DNA from 3 places in the Sinorhizobium terangae genome. Region 3 is predicted to be linked to each of the others. Evidence: predicted binding sites of a transcription regulator. Region 3 holds the regulator's gene; each other region holds the start of a gene.
What was found. Region 3 encodes LexA, which represses DNA repair genes until DNA is damaged. Its sites were predicted from a motif close to TGTTCNNNNTGTGTTCNG; they were not measured.
Positions count from the first base shown of each region.

Region 1: a site for LexA is predicted at 3,662-3,679, ahead of QA637_RS02265 (PA0069 family radical SAM protein). Genes of this name have one in related genera too.
Region 2: a site for LexA is predicted at 4,453-4,470, ahead of QA637_RS16305 (helicase-related protein). Genes of this name have one in related genera too.

Region 1 is NZ_CP121659.1:483,582-489,877, forward strand. Features, by position in the region: gene QA637_RS02245 (F0F1 ATP synthase subunit C) at 1-31, shown strand, start outside; gene QA637_RS02250 (F0F1 ATP synthase subunit B) at 109-720, shown strand; gene QA637_RS02255 (F0F1 ATP synthase subunit B) at 734-1,219, shown strand; gene QA637_RS02260 (ribonuclease HII) at 1,593-2,243, opposite strand; gene QA637_RS02265 (PA0069 family radical SAM protein) at 2,442-3,599, opposite strand; gene QA637_RS02270 (glycosyltransferase family protein) at 3,779-4,309, shown strand; gene moaB (molybdenum cofactor biosynthesis protein B) at 4,625-5,167, opposite strand; gene QA637_RS02280 (4-(cytidine 5'-diphospho)-2-C-methyl-D-erythritol kinase) at 5,174-6,082, opposite strand; gene QA637_RS02285 (tetratricopeptide repeat protein) at 6,087-6,296, opposite strand, start outside.
Region 2 is NZ_CP121659.1:3,430,589-3,436,884, forward strand. Features, by position in the region: gene fdxA (ferredoxin FdxA) at 260-598, opposite strand; gene QA637_RS16300 (RNA-binding S4 domain-containing protein) at 897-1,307, opposite strand; gene QA637_RS16305 (helicase-related protein) at 1,315-4,281, opposite strand; gene phbB (beta-ketoacyl-ACP reductase) at 4,983-5,708, opposite strand; gene QA637_RS16315 (acetyl-CoA C-acetyltransferase) at 5,900-6,296, opposite strand, start outside.
Region 3 is NZ_CP121659.1:1,359,600-1,365,895, forward strand. Features, by position in the region: gene lexA (transcriptional repressor LexA) at 827-1,546, opposite strand; gene QA637_RS06535 (LysR family transcriptional regulator) at 1,712-2,668, opposite strand; gene QA637_RS06540 (NAD(P)-dependent oxidoreductase) at 3,020-3,883, shown strand; gene QA637_RS06545 (mandelate racemase/muconate lactonizing enzyme family protein) at 3,926-5,047, shown strand; gene QA637_RS06550 (thiolase family protein) at 5,053-6,255, shown strand; gene QA637_RS06555 (Zn-ribbon domain-containing OB-fold protein) at 6,252-6,296, shown strand, end outside.

The DNA of each region.
Region 1 (6,296 bases), 880 kb from region 3:
CGTAGCCCTGCTCCTCCTCTTCGCCGTCTAATACGGACCGAAGTTTTGACCGCGGCCTCCAGCAGGGGCCGCGGTCACGCATATTCTTGAGTGCACCTGGAGGTGAGCATGTTTGTGACCGCGGCTTATGCCCAGTCAACCACCACTGAAGGCGAAGCGCACGAACCCGCTGCAGCCGGCGAGGTGCACACCGAAACGGGTGTGGCCCCCGAAGGCGAACACGGCACGGGCGTGTTCCCGCCCTTCGATTCGAGCCATTTCGCATCGCAGTTGCTTTGGCTCGCGATCACGTTCGGCCTCTTCTATCTATTGATGTCGAAGGTCATCATTCCGCGTATTGGCGGCATTCTCGAGACCCGCCACGACCGGATCGCTCAGGACCTGGATGAAGCGTCCCGCCTCAAAGGCGAAGCCGACGCTGCGATCGCGTCCTACGAGCAGGAACTGGCAACCGCCAAGGCCAAGGGCCATTCGATCGCCGATACGGCACGCGAGGCTGCCAAGGCGAAGGCCAGCGCCGACCGGACTGCGGTTGAGGCCGACTTGGCGAAGAAGATCACCGCCGCTGAAACGCGCATTGCCGATATCAAGTCCAAGGCGCTCGCCGATGTCGGCGCGATCGCCGAGGAAACGGCAACCGCGGTCGTCAAGCAACTGATCGGTGGAACCGTCACCAAGGCCGAGATCGCTGCCGCCGTCAAGGCATCGGCAGGCAACTGAGGAACAATGAACGATGGCACTTGATGCTACTTTCTACGCCCTTATCGGCCTGATCCTCTTCCTGGCCCTCATCGCCTATCTGAAGGTTCCGGGGATGATGGCCAGCGCGCTCGACGCTCGCGCCAACAAGATCGGCAACGAACTGGCGGAAGCCAAGCGCCTGCGCGAAGAGGCCCAGAGCCTGGTGGCCGAGTATCAGCGCAAGCGCAAGGACGCTGAGGCCGAGGCCGCCAGCATCGTTGCCGCCGCGCAGCGGGAAGCGGAAATGCTGACGGCGGAAGCCAAGCAGAAGACCGAGGAATATGTCGCGCGCCGCACGGCACTTTCCGAACAGAAGATCAAGCAGGCCGAAAGCGACGCGATCAATGCGGTCCGTTCGGCAGCCGTTGATCTGGCGATCAGCGCCGCAGAGAAGGTCTTGTCGACCAAGACCGATGCCGATGCGCAGGATACGCTGTTCAAGAAGGCGCTCGGCGAGGTCAAGACTCGGCTCAACTGAGACGGCAACGATCTGAAAATTCAAAGAAGGCGTCACCTCGCGAATTGACCCCCGAAAGTTGGACCTCCACTTTCGGGGGTTTTTGCATGCCGCGAGTGTCTGAGGCGAGCGATTGCCGCACGTCGACGGCGAGGGGAGTTATCGCGGCGCCAGTCCAACCCTTGGGGGGAAGCTCGCTCGGCGGCCAATTCAATGTGCTGCAGCCATCTTTGCGCGTCTCGAAGACGGGCCGCGTTATAGCGCGGGATGCGCTTACGTGCGTTCGCGCCACCGCTTTATCCGTTTGCTTTTGCCGCATTTGCGCGACGTCAGGTGATTTCACCTGACTGCAAAATGCTCTGGCGCGCCACCTGTCGATTGCTGGTCGAAGGCATCAAACCTGGCGAAAGGGCCGGAAACTCATTCGGTGCAGCGAGCAGGGGCCGTGGCTGTCGATGGCGTTTCGATGCTTTGTGGTGGCATAGCCGGCATGAATGGCGAAGCCATAGGCCGGGAAAGTGACATCGGCGCGCGCCATCATCCGATCGCGAGTCACCTTGGCGACGATCGATGCAGCAGCGATCGACATCGACCGGGAATCGCCTTTGATGATCGCTTTGGCGTGGCAGGAAATTCCCGGCGGAACATCACGGCCGTCGACGAGCAGGAAACGCGCGGTCGTGGAAAGACCATCGACGGCCCGCCGCATCGCGTCGAGGCTTGCCTTGAGAATATCGGTCGTGTCGATGCGTGTCGCCGAAGACGAGGCGATCGACACCGTCGCCGTCGCGAGAATTTGCTCAAATAGTGCTTCGCGCTGCTCGGCGCTCAGGAGCTTGCTGTCGTTCAGACCATTCGGAATGGCGTCCGGATCGAGAATGACCGCCGCAGCAACGACGGGGCCGGCCAAGGGTCCCCGCCCCGCCTCGTCCGCGCCGGCGACAGGCCAAAAACCATCGCGGCGGGCGGCAAGCTCGAAGCCGAAATCAGGGACGGGCAGCTCGATGGGAAAGAGTGGGGAATCGGGCGAATTGCGACGTGACATGCGGGGACCCTCGCATATTCGCCCGATTCCCTTCAAGCCCCCCGGTACGAGTGCGGCGGTAACCGGGAGGAAAACCAGCGCCATCACGAGGCAGGGGAGGGCGCCGGAACCGAGATTTTGCTTGAACGATGCTATCGAACTCCTGTCGGAGAGGAGATCGGCTTGTATTTGGCGAGAAGTCTCAGGGGGTGCGCTGACCTAAAGCAGTGACAGTTGAACTCCCATTCCGAGTGGCGGCACGAAGACGTCATTGCGCAATTGCCGGCGCGTCAGGTTGAGCCCCAGGCGCTTGGCAGCAAGCTCGAAGCGCCGGCCGATCTGCCAGGCATAGGGGCCAGCCCCTTTCATGCGCTTGCCGAACTCGGCGTCATAGTCCTTGCCGCCACGCATGGAGCGGATCAGCGACATGACGTGGCGGTAGCGGTCCGGATAATTCCGCAGCAGCCAATCGCGAAAGAGCGGGCTTACCTCGAGTGGCAGCCGCAACAGCACGTAGCTCGCTTCCGACGCGCCCGCCGCCTTCGCCGAATCGAGCACGCGCTCGATCTCATGGTCGTTCAGCGCCGGGATGATCGGTGAAACCAGAACACCGGCGGGAATACCTGCATCCGAGATGGCGCGGATCGCCTCGAGCCGCTTTGCCGGCGTCGATGCCCGCGGTTCCATCGTGCGCGCCAGTTTTCGATCGAGCGTGGTCACCGAAATGCCGACCCGCGCCAATCCCATTTCCGCCATCGGGGCAAGCAGATCGATGTCGCGTGTCACCATGGCCGACTTGGTGACGATCATCACAGGGTGGTTTGCCGCCTTCAACACTTCGAGGATCTGGCGCATGATCCGCCATTCCTTCTCGATCGGTTGGTAGGGGTCGGTATTGGTGCCGATCGCGATCGGACGAACCTTATAGTCGGGCCTCGCCAACTCCCGTTCCAGCAGACGCGGGGCATCGGGCTTGGCGAAAATTTTGGACTCGAAATCGAGGCCCGCCGAGAGGCCCATATAGGCATGGGTCGGGCGCGCGAAACAGTAGATGCAGCCGTGCTCGCAACCGCGGTAAGGATTGATCGAGCGGTCGAAACCAATGTCCGGAGATTCGTTGCGCGTGATAACCGCACGTGGCTTCTCGACCTGGACTTCCGTCTTGAAGGGCGGCAGTTCCTCGATGCTCTCCCAACCGTCGTCGAAGACCTCACGCGATTGCGGTTCGAAGCGGCCGGACATGTTCAGGCCCGCGCCGCGGCCACGCCGGCGATCGATGTCGATCCTCAGGCCCGTCCCCTTGATCATTGCTTCGGCCTTGTCCGCGGTGTTGGCGGGCGCAAAGGCGCCCTGCCTCAATTGAGACAGCTCGGTCATCGATATCTCCTCGGAAGAGACGGGGCTTCGTTTCGTCCTGATTATTTTCCTATCGCAGAAGCGAGAACAAAGCAAGAACAAATCTTTAGAATTTGAGCGACGGAAGATCGCACCGGAGCGGCGAAGCGGGCGACCCCGATGGCTGTAGCATTTGTGAGTGCAATGCGGTAGGAACGACTATGCTGACGATCATCATGGAAACACGGGACAACGAGGCCGAGCTTGCGCAGACGCTGTCCGTGCTTGTTGCCGGCGCTGTGGAGGGCCTCGTCAGCGACGTCATCATTCTCGATCACGGTTCAAAGGACGGTTCGTCGCGCGTCGCCGATGCTGCCGGGTGCCGTTTCTGTGTCGATTGGGATTTGGGCGACATTGTCCGTTCTGCCCGGGGGGAATGGGTAATGCTCCTGGAGCCGGGCGCACGACCGACCGGAAGATGGGTGGACGAGCTTCTCGAATATGTGTCGCTCAACAGAAACCCGGCGCGGTTCTCTCCCTCACGAATGCATCGCCGTCCGCTGTTAAGTCGTCTCTCGCGCAGGGCACGCCCGCTTGAGACGGGATTCCTGATGCAGAAGCGAGATGCAATCGCCGTCGCCCGCGCGAATATGCGGCTCAGCGACATGGTCAATGTTCGTGCGGTGCGCAAACTGTCGACTGAGCTTGTTCCCGCCTGGGTGGCGGCCGGCAATCGGCCGGCTGCGGAGTAGTCGCTTGCTACTGCAAGAATGGGGTGCCTGTCTTGTCCGCGGCACCCCCCGAAGCGGCTCTCAAATGACCTTGCTAGCGAAAATGGCTTGCCATGCAATCCGGAGGACGGCACGTCGTATATATCCTGCTCTTCCCCCGCCCGTGTCGTCGGAAGATTTGTCTTCGCTGCGCTTGAGATGGGTCTCGCCTTCGGCCACCCCCAACGCCGGCTGACGGTGAGAAATGTACCGGGCTTGATCGAGCCCGGCTGTTTCGTTGGGAACAACCCGCAGTTGGATGAGGAAAAATATCGAGACAAGGACTGCGGGACGCAATCAGCCGCGTTTGAGGTGCTCGTCCAGCCGCGGCATGATTTCAACGAAATTGCAGGGCATGTGCCGATAGTCGAGCTGTTGTTTCAGGATGCCGTCCCATGCGTCCTTGCAGGCGCCCGGTGATCCGGGCAGGACGAAGATGAATGTGGCGTTGGCAACGCCACCGGTGGCTCGCGACTGGATCGTCGACGTGCCGATCTTCTCGTAAGAGATCCGGTGGAACACTTCGGAAAAGCCGTCCATGCGCTTTTCGAACAGTGGCTCAAGCGCCTCCGGCGTCACGTCGCGGCCGGTGAAGCCGGTGCCTCCGGTGGTAATGACCACGTCGATCGCCTCGTCCAGCGTCCAGGCCTTCACCTGATCGTAGATCTTCTGCCGGTCGTCGGTGACGATCTCCCGTGCTTCGAGCCGATGGCCGGCCGCGCGTATGCGCGCCTCAAGCGTGTCGCCTGACCTGTCGTCGGCGCGCGTACGGCTGTCGGACACCGTGAGCACGGCAATGCCGACGGGAATGAAGGGACGGCCTTCGTCGATGCCTGGCATTGGGTGCTAATCTCTCCGTGTAGTTCGCGCGGCGCAAACGTACCATTCCGGATGGCTGGCGGAAATACGCTCGGCGGCCCGATGCGCGCTTTCGTCGCTGTCGAACAGCCCGAAGCAGGTGGCGCCGGAGCCGGACATGCGCACAAGCGTGGCGCCCGCCGCCTTCAGGCTAACGGACACCTCCTCGATCACCGGAACGAGCCTCCGCGCCGGCGCCTCCAGATCGTTGCGCATATCGCCCATCGCCGACAACCATTCCGCCGCCGTGTTCATGCCTTTCGGCAGGCCGAGCGGTGGATTCACCTTGTTTACGAGCGTCCGGAAGATCATCGGCGTCGAGACGGCGACCAGCGGATTGACGAGAACGATTGCAAAGGATGGGAGATCAGGAAGGGCGGTGATCTCCTCGCCGATTCCCTCGGCGAGAAGCGGCCGGCCATCGAGGCACATCGGCACATCCGCCCCGAGTTCGAGCGCAACGGCACCGAGCCTTGCCGGCTCCACGGACGCGCCCCACAGTGTAAGGAGACCACGAAGCGTTGCCGCCGCATCCGCCGAACCGCCGCCAATGCCGGAGGCCACCGGCAGGTTCTTTTCGAGATGGAGATGGACCGGACCGGCGGCGATGCCTCGTGACATCAGGTCTCTTCGCAGCAGGTCGCGCGCGCGCAGCACCAGATTGCCGCCCGTTTTCTCCGCCGAAAGCGGCAACCCGTCCGCAAAGCGCCCGGACACCGTGAAGCGGTCGGCGTCAGCCGACGCAAGCCCGATCCGGTCGCCGCAATCCGCGAAGGTAACGAGGCTTTGGAGAAGATGGTGGCCGTCGGCGCGCTGGCCGACGACATGCAGCGCCAGATTGATCTTGGCGGGCGCCGCGCATGTCAGCGCGAAGCCCGGAATGCCGTCCAAATGCATATTCTCAGGATTTCTTGCCCGGCGTCGCGGGCCCCGTCTTCTTCGGCAACTCCTTGGCGTCGGCCGCGGCAGGAACCTGCGGCTTGACGGGCGGCAAGCCGTTTTCGATCTTTGCCTTGATCTTCGGAATTTCTGCTTCCTCGGGCTTCAATTCCAGTGCCTGATTCCACTGGAATACCGCTTCGAGCTTGCGTCCGACCCGCCAGTAGGCATC
Region 2 (6,296 bases), 1.9 Mb from region 3:
GGAACGTTGCTTATTTGGGAAAGAGCCGCGCCGTGGAGATCGTTTGCTTTCGTGATGGTTTTCGGGCGCGCAAAAACACCCTCGGTGGATCAGTAACAGGAAGCTATCACAAAAAAGTGCGCAAATCAATAATTTGCTGCATGGCAGCGATCAAGCCACCACGCACACAATTGTGAGGCTGAGGCCGGATTTCCCCAGATTTCGGCCCTCGCTTTGTATCCGTTCGTCAGCGCCGGCGAACCAAGCACGGACGATTGCTTCAGTCACCCTGTCCCGGCTCGGCAGAGAAATACTTGTCGTATTTGCCCTCGACGCCGTCCATCTCCTTCGCCTCGGGCAGAGGATCCCGCTTGACCGTGATATTCGGCCACTTCGTCGCAAAATCAGCGTTCAATTTCAACCACATGTCGAGCCCCGGCTCGGTATCCGGCTTGATCGCATTGGCCGGACATTCCGGCTCACACACCCCGCAATCGATACACTCGTCCGGGTGGATGACGAGGAAATTCTCCCCTTCATAGAAGCAATCCACCGGGCAGACTTCCACGCAGTCCGTATACTTGCAGCGAATGCAATTGTCGGTCACGACATACGTCATGAGGTACTCCAGCCAAGCTCACATTTGATGGCAGACGGCAACCAATGGTGATGCCCATCGTCCGTGCATGCTAGGAATGTCCGGCGCGCATAGCTGCCGAAGCAGACCCCGAATGCCATTCAACGTGGTTTGTCAGGTAACGGCTTTGAGGGCCCTTTGCAAGAATAATCCATGCGCCGTTTGCCGGGAAGCAGGCAGAGTTTTCCAGAGTGGAATGATTTTCGATCGCTTCGATCCAAAATCGTTGATTTCGCCGATTTTTCACGGGCCAGGCGGCATGGTGACCGCCGCCCGCGGCTCAATCGTCCTCGCCGAAATCGGGCTTAAGGCGATCCGTATCGCGCCGCTCCCGCTTCGTCGGTCGCCCGGCACCTCGCTCACGCGTCGCCTGCTCAAAAGCCGTGAGCCTCCGGGACGAGGCCGGCGGGGTCAGGTCCTCGTAGAGCAGGCGGGCCTCTTCGTAGGGCCCCCGCCGTGTTCCGGGCAAGAGCACGCGAAGAACGAGATCCCGCCGCTCGAGTGCCAATTCAAGCGTATCTCCGGCCTTTACCTGAGCGGACGATTGCGTCACCCGCGCGCCGTTGATCGCGACATGACCGGCCTCGATCGCCTTTTGGGCAAGCGAGCGCGATTTGATCAGCCGCGCGAAGAACAGCCACTTGTCGAGCCGCTGACGAGGTGCGGGCGCAGACGCTGGCTGTTTCTCCATTGCCTTCCTACTTTTTCAGTTGCTCCTTGAGCGCGGCAAGTTTCGCAAAGGGCGAATCCGGATCCAGCGGCTTTTCCTTGCGTGGCGGGCGTCCCTCGAACTTCTGGCCGCCGGGCTTGGCGCCCCGGTCGTGGCGATCGGGCCGATCCTTGCGCTGGCCGCCGCCCGGTCTGCTCTCCTGTGCCTTGCCGCGCATGGGCGCGCCGCCCTTGCGGCCACCCTCTCTGCCTTCACCCTGGCCATGCCGCTGGCCACCACGGCGATGGTCACCCTGGTGGCGGCCGCCCTGGCGCTGGTTGTCCTGGCGCGTGCCGGGACGCCAGAGGAGCACGGGCCTTACTTCGGCAGGCTCTTCCGCCGGGCTTGCTTCCGCCGGCGCGTCGTCGGTTGCTTCGGCCGCGGCCGCGTCCGTCTGCGCCACACCGGCCGGCTCAATCTCGCCCTTCACATCCGTATCTGCGTTCTCGGTTGCCACAGTTTCGACCGGCGTCTCCGCCGGGGTCGCATCGCCGTTCTGGCTTGCGAGGAAAGCGGCCGCCTCTTCGGCGGTCACGCTGTCGGCGCGATAGCCAAGGCCCTTCAGGATTTCCTCCATGTCGTCGGGCGTTGCACCGAGAATGGACAGCATCGCGGTCGTCGCCATGAAGCGGCGGCCGTCATAGGCGCCATCAGGACGCGGCTCTGCGCCCGGCTTCCACTGCAGGAGCGGACGGATGAGATCGGCGAGCCGCTCGAGGATATCGATCCGCACGGCGCGTTTGCCGAGGAAGCGGAAGCCCGCGAGCTTGTAGAATGTCCGTTCGAAAGACGGATCGGTGACGACGGAGGTACGGCCGGCGGCAAGCATCGGAATGAGTTCGCCATAGCCGGGCTTGTCGAGTCCGTCGTTCTTCAGTGCCCAAAGCAGCGTGATGAGCTCCGCTGGCGCCGGTTTCAGAAGAGCCGGCAGGAAGATGTGATAGGCGCCGAAGCGAACGCCGTATTTGCGGATGGAAGCGCGACCGTCCTGGTCGAGCGACTTCACCTCCTCGGCGACGTCGCGGCGGAAGAGCACACCGAGATTCTCGACGAGCTGGAAAGCCAGGCCCTTGGCGAGACCTTCGAGGTCCTCCGCACGGGAGATATCGTCAAGCGGCTTCAATATCGTGCCGATATGGTGGTTCACGAAGCGTTCGATCCGGGCGAGCACATGCTCGCGGGCATTGGCCTGGAGCTGCTCGTCGGCGAGCAGGATGACGCGCGGACGCATGACGTGATCGCTCGCGGCGAGCCGTGCCACAGGATCGCCGAGCCAGCGTACGAGGCCATCCGACGAAAGCGCAAGATCACCATTGCCGGCCGCATGCAGGCGTGCGGCGCGCGCCTCGAATTCCAGCGCGAGCGCCTTCTGGGCAGCACCCTGCACGGCCTTCGCATCAGACCCTTCACCACCGGCCGCCAAAGTGAACCGGAAACCGGTTAATTGGCCTACGTGGTGCCCCTCGACGAAGACATCACCATTCACACTGATTTCAGCTTCCAGCATCGCATTCTCTCTCAGGCGCTTCATGAGCACAGATGTCCTGCGATCAACAAAGCGTTTCGTCAACCTTTCATGTAGCGCGTCGGACAATCGATCTTCGATTTCCCGCGTCTTTTCTTGCCAGTGTGTCGGATCGGCAAGCCATCCGGGCCGATTAGACACATAGGTCCAAGTCCTGATCTGCGCAATTCGCGCCGAAAGTGTGTCAATCTCGCCATCTGTGTGATCCGCGCGGCGGACCTGCTCGGCCATGAAGTCTTCGTTGACCGTGCCATCGCGGACGAGATCGGCGTAGATCGTCGAAATCAGGTCGGCGTGCTGCGCCGGCGTTATGCGCCGATAGTCGGGCAGGGCGCAGGCCTCCCACAGCGTCTCGACCCGCTCGGACGTGGTGGCGACGTCCACGATTTCGGGATAACGCATCAGATGCTCCAACGCCTGCTGGTCGACGGCCGGAAGGGCACGGGTCAGGCCGGCAACGGCCGGCGCTGCCTCGAGACTTTTCCTGAGCGCCTTCAACGAAGAATAGTCGACTGCCTTCGAACGCCACTGCAAGACTTTGACCGGATCGAATTCGTGCGACTCGACGCGATGCACGAGCTCATTCTCGAACGGATCGACGCGTCCGGTGACGCCGAACGTCCCGTCCCGCACATGCCGGCCCGCCCGTCCTGCCACCTGGGCAAGCTCTGCCGGATTGAGATTGCGGAACTGGTAACCGTCGAACTTGCGGTCCTGCGCAAACGCGACATGGTCGACGTCGAGATTAAGCCCCATGCCGATGGCATCGGTCGCCACAAGGTACTCGACGTCGCCCTCCTGGTAAAGCGCAACCTGCGCGTTGCGGGTGCGAGGCGACAGCGCCCCAAGCACGACGGCGGCACCGCCGCGCTGGCGTCGGATGAGCTCGGCGATGGCATAGACCTCGTCGGCCGAGAAAGCGACGATCGCGGAACGGTGCGGAAGCCGGGTAATCTTCTTCGATCCGGCATAGAGAAGCTGCGACAAGCGCGGACGCTCGATGAAGGTGATCCCCGGCAGCAACTGCTGGAGAATGGGCCGCATCGTCGCGGCACCGAGCAGCAGCGTTTCGTCGCGGCCGCGCAGATGCAGCAGCCTGTCGGTAAAGATATGGCCTCGCTCCAGGTCGGCGGCCAGCTGCACCTCGTCGATCGCCACGAACGACGCCGTCGTTTCGCGCGGCATGGCTTCGACGGTGCAGACGGAATAGCGCGCCCGATGCGGCGCGATCTTCTCCTCACCCGTGATCAGCGCGACATTGTGGTGGCCCACCTTCTCGACGAGACGCGTGTAAACCTCGCGCGCAAGCAGCCGCAGCGGCAGGCCGATGACGCCGCTCTCATGGGCTACCATGCGCTCGATCGCATAGTGGGTCTTGCCGGTGTTGGTTGGCCCGAGCACCGCGGTCACGCCGCGACCACTCAGGATCATGGATTGAAAGGACACTTCACCGATCCTGGCATTCTCAACGAGCCCGCGCGCTTTCGCGTGCCGGCGGGGAACACATGCCCACGCGCAGGGCCAAACGCAAGGGGCGCGGGCAATTAAAACCGTTTGCGGCCTCCTCCCCGAGCCACATTTGGTGCCGTCCGCATTAACACTCGGAACAGCCGTGGAACGAATCAGCGACGAATCGCTGACTCGCCTCGATTCACTGTATGTTCACGGCTATATATAGATTGCCGCGGCATGAGTCGCACCACATGCTGAATCTGCCGGAACATCGTGCAAACGAATGCCGCCGGCGCCGTTAACTTTCCCTTCCAGAGCATTAATTGCCATCAAGGATTCCGAATCCAAGACTCTGGAAAGTTTAGAAAATTTTAACCCGGATTCGTTTTCGGACTCGGCGAGTCGAGGAATAAGAATCGCCGCATTAACCTTTCGATCAAAGCCGGAACGAATCGGCGACGAATCGCTGACGCGCCAGCTTTCTCGTTTTGTTCACCACAACATATAGTGGCCCTCGTACTCGCAGATCAATAGAATTGCGTTCCGATTTTTCCGATCGGCACGCCGCAAGGCTGCGTCGTTAACCATTGCATCGAGCCGGCAAATTTCGCTGACGTGAAACACAAGCGGCGCCCCGAAAGGCGCCGCGAGAGATGACAATGTCCTGGCGTTTGCCAGGTTCAGACGAAGAACTGACCGCCGTTGGCCGAAATCGTCGAGCCGGTGATGAAGCCGGCATCGTCGGATGCGAGGAATACGACGCAACGCGCAACTTCTTCCGGTTCACCGAGGCGCCCGACCGGAATCTGCGGGATGATTCGTTCGTTGAGCACCTTTTCCGGCACCGCCCTTACCATCTCGGTGCCGATATAGCCGGGGCAGATCGCGTTGACGGTAATGCCTTTTGCCGCGCCTTCCTGGGCGAGTGCCTTTGTGAAACCGAGATCGCCCGCCTTTGCCGCCGAATAATTCGCCTGGCCCATCTGCCCTTTCTGACCGTTGATCGAGGAGATGTTGATCACGCGTCCGAAGCCGCGGTCGCGCATGCCCGACCAGAGCGGATGGGTCATGTTGAAGAGGCCGGTCAGATTGGTGCTGATCACTTCGCCCCATTGTTCTGGCGTCATCTTGTGAAACATCGCGTCACGCGTGATGCCGGCATTGTTGACGAGGACGTCGACCGGCCCGAGATCGGCCTCCACCTTGGCGATGCCCTCGGCGCAGGCCTGGTAGTTGGAGACATCCCACTTGTAGACGGGGATGCCGGTTTCCTGCTTGAAGGCCTGGGCCTTCTCGTCGTTGCCGGCATAGTTTGCGGCGACCGCATAGCCCGCCGCTTTGAGAGCCACCGAAATGGCCGCACCGATGCCGCGGGATCCACCTGTAACCAACGCTACCCTGCTCATGTTCGCCTCCCACAAGGTTGATTTCAATTTTGCATAGGTGATCGGCATGTGCCCCGGCATAAACGGGCCACAGCTACTCGATCAATTGCTCGATCAATTTCGCCGATGTCATATAGGGACAGCAGGCCAGCGGACCGGCGAATGCACCGGAAAACTGTTCGGCCGGCCTGCTGCATTGGATTGCGGCCGGGCTACAGGCGCTCGACGCACATGGCTACGCCCATGCCGCCGCCGATGCACAAGGTGGCAAGCCCCTTGGAAACGCCGCGCCGCTTCATCTCGAACAGCAGGGTGTTGAGAACGCGGGCACCGGAAGCGCCGATCGGATGGCCGATCGCGATCGCGCCGCCATTGACGTTGACGATCGACGGATCCCAGCCGAGGTCCTTGTTGACGGCGCAAGCCTGTGCCGCGAAGGCCTCGTTGGCCTCGACGAGTTCGACGTCACCGACAGACCAGCCCGCCTTCTCCAGCGCCTTGCGCGAGGCCGGAATCGGCCCGGTCCCCATGATCTGCGGATCGACGCCGGCCGTCGCCCAGGAAACGATGCGGGCGAGCGGCTGGATGCCGCGCTTTTCCGCCTGCGCT
Region 3 (6,296 bases):
CTAAGCCTCATCACCAGGGCAAGGATCGAGGCCATATGTCATGACCTCGTCAGTCCGGCACTCTTTCCAACGAAGGTCCCATAGCGGCTCGAAGGGACAGCCGAGCGGGCTCTGGTCACCCCAACGCCTCGATCGCCGGCATGGATGTCGCCTGCGCGCGGTCATAGCTACATGCCGAAGAGCGGACCGCACAACAATCCTAAGACCTTTGGCAACGTCCCGTAGGACTAAGGTCCATGGATCATGGCAGGTGTCGCCCCTAAACTCCCTCGATATCATTTACAACGAGTTTTTGCTTTGAAGCGCGGTTTGTACACTCGCCGGTCTCTGCCGAAGGGCATGGGCCGGCTTTTTCTTCCTGCTGAACGTTTGCCTCGCTCTACTGCATGTTTTCTAAATCGTTGTCGACTCGGACTAAAACATGCAGCAGGCCAACGGCGCGGTGCTGGAGGTATTGCAGGCCAGTGGTTCTTCGACGCCTGAGGCCTCAAAGGGATCTTATCTCAAGAAAATCGATGATCTTGGTCCAATCCAGACGCTTCGCGAGTGTCTGGGCGAGGGGCCTTCCGTGGCGTGCCCGCATTCGGCTGCGACCACGGAAACAACGGTAGGAATCCTGAGAAGCCGGTAGGTCAGGTCTCGCGCTCAAAAAGAACATCCGACCAGCAGCTTCTAAACGCCACCGCCTCCTGCAACCAGGCTCGAATACCGCTTACATCGTCAAACGAATGCGTGTCGCTCAAAAGTGTGCCGTGGTTGGGGCAACGAGATGCACAAAAGCACTGATCTAAGGCGCGTCACATAAGTCCGATTTAACGCGACGCGCTTAGTGATAGCGGCGAATGAGGCCAACGAGCTTGCCCTGGATCTTGACGCGGTCCGGCCCGAATATCCGCGTTTCATAGGCCGGGTTGGCCGCTTCGAGCGCAATGGACGCGCCCTTTCTGCGGAACCGTTTGAGCGTTGCCTCTTCATCGTCGACCAGTGCAACGACGATGTCGCCGGGATTAGCCGTGTTTGCATTCCGAATGATCACAGTGTCGCCGTCGAAGATACCCGCTTCGATCATCGAGTCGCCCTTGATTTCGAGCGCGTAGTGTTCGCCACTGCCCAACATCTCGGCCGGGATGGAAATGTCGTGCGTGTTGTTCTGGATCGCGGAGATCGGAACACCGGCCGCGATTCGTCCCATGACCGGCACCGAAACGGATGCGGTATCGCTCGGTGGCGGCGATTTCGGCGCGGCGGCCGGCGCGGCAGGCGGCTTGCCCAGGCTGCCTTCGATCACGCTTGGCGAGAAGCCACGCCGAGGCTGCGGGCTCGTTGTATAGGCCTCAGGCAGCTTGATGACTTCAAGTGCGCGCGCCCGGTTGGGAAGGCGGCGAATGAACCCACGTTCCTCGAGCGCTGTAATCAACCGGTGGATGCCCGACTTGGAGGCGAGGTCCAGCGCGTCTTTCATCTCATCGAAGGACGGCGGCACCCCGGATTCCTTCATTCGTTCGTGAATGAACAGAAGCAATTCCTGTTGCTTGCGGGTTAGCATGGCGCGTCACTCCAGAATCGCGAAACAAATCAAGAACAGACACTATATGTTCCATATGTGTTCCGCAAGTGCCTAAAATTCCGTGAATTTTCCCAGTCGTCGCGTATTCCCGCTGAAAAGCGGTCGGTCGCTCGGCAGACTGCTATCCCGCTAACGATGCAAAAGTTAGAGCCGCGACCCTGGCCGGTCGGTCAGGCTGGTGAGGGCTCCGGAGCTTGCGCGTGTCGCGGTTGTGATCTCCTGGATCAAGGCCTGGCTCGCCACCGGAATTGAAACGTCGGATCGGAAGATCAATCCCACCTTTTGCGCCGGCACGAGCTCCTGGATGTCAAGCTGGCCGGATATATCGATCTCGACCAACGAACCTGTTTCGAGCTCTATTCGGACGGCGTCCTGGCGCACAAGGCCGATGAACTCGCTCTTCTGGAGAATGTTCTTGACGAACATCGGAGAGCCGCTGCGCAGAACCGATTTATTGAACTCCATGCCTACGATCTTGCGCAGCGCGCCTTCGAGGTCGCGGTTGCCGGTCAATACCACCCAAGGGTACTGGGCCAGGTCCTTGAGTTCGATCTGGTGACCGTCAAGCATAGGGTGACCGGCGCGTACGACGAGGATCATGGAATCGAGATAGAGCTCGCTCTGCTCGACATCGGGCGGAAGATCCTCCGGCTCGAAGAGGGTCGCGATCAGGAAGTCGAGATCGCCGAGCAGCAATGGGCGGATCAGGTCACTGCGAGTGCCATTGGCAATGTTGATGGTCAGACGCCGCTCGTCAGTCACGAGCCTGAGGATCGCAAAAGCGAGCGTGCGGCTGTCAGGGCCAAGCGGAGCGCCGACGTTGATCTCGCCCGATCCAAGCGTGCGGATCGCTTTGATTTCGCTTTCCATCTTGCGCATCTCCGCGGCAATGCGCCGGGCATGATCGAAGACCGCCTCGCCAAAGGAAGTGAGCGTGATGCCGCGCGGGCCGCGGTCGAGCAGCGGCACTCCGAAAGCATATTCAAGCATTTGGATACTTTTCGAAAGTGCCGGCTGGGAAAGATTGAGGCGCTGCGCGGCCTTGTTCAGGCTGCCCAGTTCAGCGACTGCAAGGAACCGATTGACCGAACGCAGATCCATATTTCACCTCCCCGAGAAACTGGATTTGACGATAGTCAGTTCTAACTTCTGGTTTGAACGATATCAAATCATTCTTCTTGATTTTAGAACTTCCGAAACGCAGACTTCGATCATTCCCGGCGGTTACGATCGATTTGCCCAGGGAAGGCCGAAGCGGGAAGTCCTTGAGGACGGGGTTGTACGAAGCCGTGAGGAGACGGTGTCGCACAATCGAAGCGACGGTCGAGGAGGAGCATTTCCGGATAGTCCGGATTTCAATCATCGCATGATCATTGTTGGCCTTCAGGGAGCGCTCATGCGTGTCCCAACGGTTTCGGCTGGCATTTTTCCAAGGCAGGAGGGGAGGATTGCATGTCGGCAAGAGTTGGATTCGTGGGCGTCGGCGCAATGGGATTGGCCATGGCGTCGCATGTGCTGAAGGCGGGCTTCGCCGTAGCTGCCTACGACCTTGATGCGGAATGCCTCGCCAAGGCATCCGCCGCGGGCATCACGGCTGCAAAAGACCTCGCCGATCTCGCGACGATGGCCGACGTTTTCATCGCCGTCGTCGCGACCGATGATCAGTCGCGCGCGGTGACCAGGGAGTTGGCGCCCATCGCCAAGAAGGGCTCGGTCATTGCGATTGCCGCGACCAACAATCCGGGCACGATGCGCGAACTCAGCGATTACTGTGACAGCTATGGTGTGAATTTCATCGACGCGCCGGTCGTCTATGGCCTGGAGGGAGCGCGCGAGGGCACGCTGCTTTCACTCTGCGGTGGACGTGAGGCCGATGTCGAGAAGGCGCGTCCGGTGTTGATGAGCTACAGCCGCGACGTTCTGCACGTCGGCGAGATCGGCTCCGGACAGCTCGCCAAGGCCTGCAACAATCTGCTGCACTGGATCCATTGCGTCGGCAACTACGAAGCGCTGCTCCTTGCCAAGCGCTACGGCGTCGATGCGCAGCGCATGCGCGAAATTCTGCTGAAGAGCCCGGGCTACAACAACACGCTGGAACGCTGGGACGGTACCCGTTTCACCTGGCACGAGAAGGACATGGACGTCGTTCTCGACCTTGCGCAGGCGGGCGGGCTGGTGCTGCCGCTGAGCGGCCAGACCGACCAGCTCATCAAACTGTTGACCCCTGCCGACGTGCGCGACCTGCTCTACGGCCCCGAGGCCCACTATCTCGGCCGCCGCGTCATCGCGATCAACAGCGAGGCCGGAAGCGCCTGAGAATTCTGCTCTGCCGACGTTTTGCGCAACGGGAGCTGAATCATGGAAATTGTCGCATTCGATGTCGAGCCGGTGGTCCTGAAGAAGGACGATCCGGAATGGAAGTTCGCGCTTGGCGCCAAGCCAAACACGGAAGGTGTCATCCTGCGCGTCGCGACGGCAGAGGCCGAGGGGTTCGGCTATGCCTCGGCCACGGCCCATATGGGCTCGATCAAGTCCACGCTCGTCGCGGAGCTCGGTCACTTCCGTGCCTTGGTGCTCGGTAGTCGTGTTGACGAGATCGGCGCCATCATGCAGCTGCTCGACCGCAGGCTGCGTGGGGCTCCGCAGGCGAAGGCCGCCGTCGACTGTGCGCTCCACGATCTTCTGGCAAGGATTCTGAATGTCCCGCTCGCGACGCTCATCGGCGGCAAACGGCGCAGTGAGGTGCCGATCCTGCGCATTCTCGCCATCAAGTCGCCGGACAAGATGGCAGTTCAGGCAAGACTCCTGGTCGACCAGGGATATCGTTACCTGAAGATCAAGGTGCACGGCGATGTCGATGAGGATGTCGCGCGGGTCGCGGCCATCCGTGCCGAGGTTGGTCCGGACGTGCATTTGACGATCGATGCCAACCAGTCCTATTCGCCGAAGGATGCGGTAACTGCGATCCTGAAGATGGCGGATCATGGCATCGAACTCGTCGAGCAGCCAGTGCCAGTCGAGGATCTCGAAGGCCTGTCACTTGTGACGAAGTTGGTCCCGATCGCCGTCGAGGCTGACGAAGCGGCGGGCTCCCTCGCAGAAGTCTATGACCTGGCAAAGCATCGGCGCGTCGATGCGATCAGCCTGAAAATCCCGAAGCTCGGCGGTATCCGCAATACGCTTGCGGCGGCTGCAATCTGCGAACAGGCGGGAATCCGCTACCGCATGGGCGCCGCGGTCGGCAGCCGTCTGCTCTCTTCCTTCGCCATTCACCTCGCCTGTGCACTTCCGGGAGCGCAATACGCTTGCGAGCTCGGCGAGTTCGAGCGGCTGCTCGGTGATCCCTTTGGTGGCTTGTCGGTTGAAGACGGGGTGCTCCGGCTACCGTCCGGCCCCGGAACCGGAGTGGAAAAGGTCGATGCCGGCACAAGCGATCGGGCGGCCGAGAATTACGAAGCTATCACGATGACGAAAGGATGACCGAGGTGGGAAAGCATGCATCTTCTGGAAAATACGCGATCGTTGGTCTCGGCGTCATTGCCGGGCCGCAACCCGACCGATCGGAACGAATGATCGCGGCAGAGGCGGCGAGGCTTGCGATCGCCGATGCTGGCCTGACAAGGGCCGATATCGGCGGCGCGATAGATCTGAGGCGTACGGGCGGTGGCGGCGACCGCGCCAATTACTCGGACGCCTTCACGCGTGTTCTCGGCATCAAGAACAATTTCTACTTCACCTGTGGGCGCGGCGGGGCACTGGCCGGTCTCGGCATGGCCGCCGCCATGTCCTATCTCGATAGAGGCATTGCGGATTATGTCGTGCTGATGGGCGCGGTGACGGACTGGTCGCAATCGCAGGAGACCCGCAAAAAGGGGTTTCGCGGCATGGCGCATGCCGAAAAGCGCGGCTACTGGGGCAAGCCGCTCGGTGACTCTCGCGCTGTCAGCCACCATAGCTGGATGGCGGCTCGCCACATGGCCGTCTATGGCACGACCAGCGAGCAGCTCGGCGCCATTTCCGTCGCGGAGCGCCAATGGGCCTGCATGAATCCGGAAGCCAAGATGTACGGCCGGCCGATCACCATCGAAGATCACCAGAGTTCGCCGCTGGTCGCCGAGCCCTATCACCTGCTCGACATGAGCCAGGTATCGGATGGGGGGATCGCCTTCATCCTCACGACGGCGGACCGCGCCAAGGACTGCGCCAGGCCGCCGGTCTACGTGCTCGGCCAGGGGTTTGGCGAAGTCTCCGCCGATTTGTGGTGGGAGAAGAAGAACTTCACCCACATGGCCGTCGAGCCTGCCAAGAAGCAGGCTTTCAGCCAGGCCGATATCACGCTCGACGATGTCGATTGCGCCCAGCTCTATGACTGCTTCACGGCCGAAGTTCTGTTCCAGCTTGAGGACTACGGCTGGTGCAAGAAGGGCGAGGGCGGTGCCTTCGTCGCTGACGGCAACATGGCGCCCGGCGGCTCAATTCCCGTCAATACCGGCGGTGGGCTGCTCTCCTGCTACCACCTCGGAGACCTCACCGGATTGGCCGAATCTGTCCGGCAGCTTCGCGGTGAAGCGGGCGAACGTCAGATCGAGGATTGCGACATCGTTCTCACCACCGGCCATGGCGGCGAACTCGTCTCGCCAGGCATGTGCTCCATCCACACCTGCACGTTGCTCGGGAGGCACGCATGAACGTCAATCCGCAATCCTATACCGTCGATCTCGACTGGAAG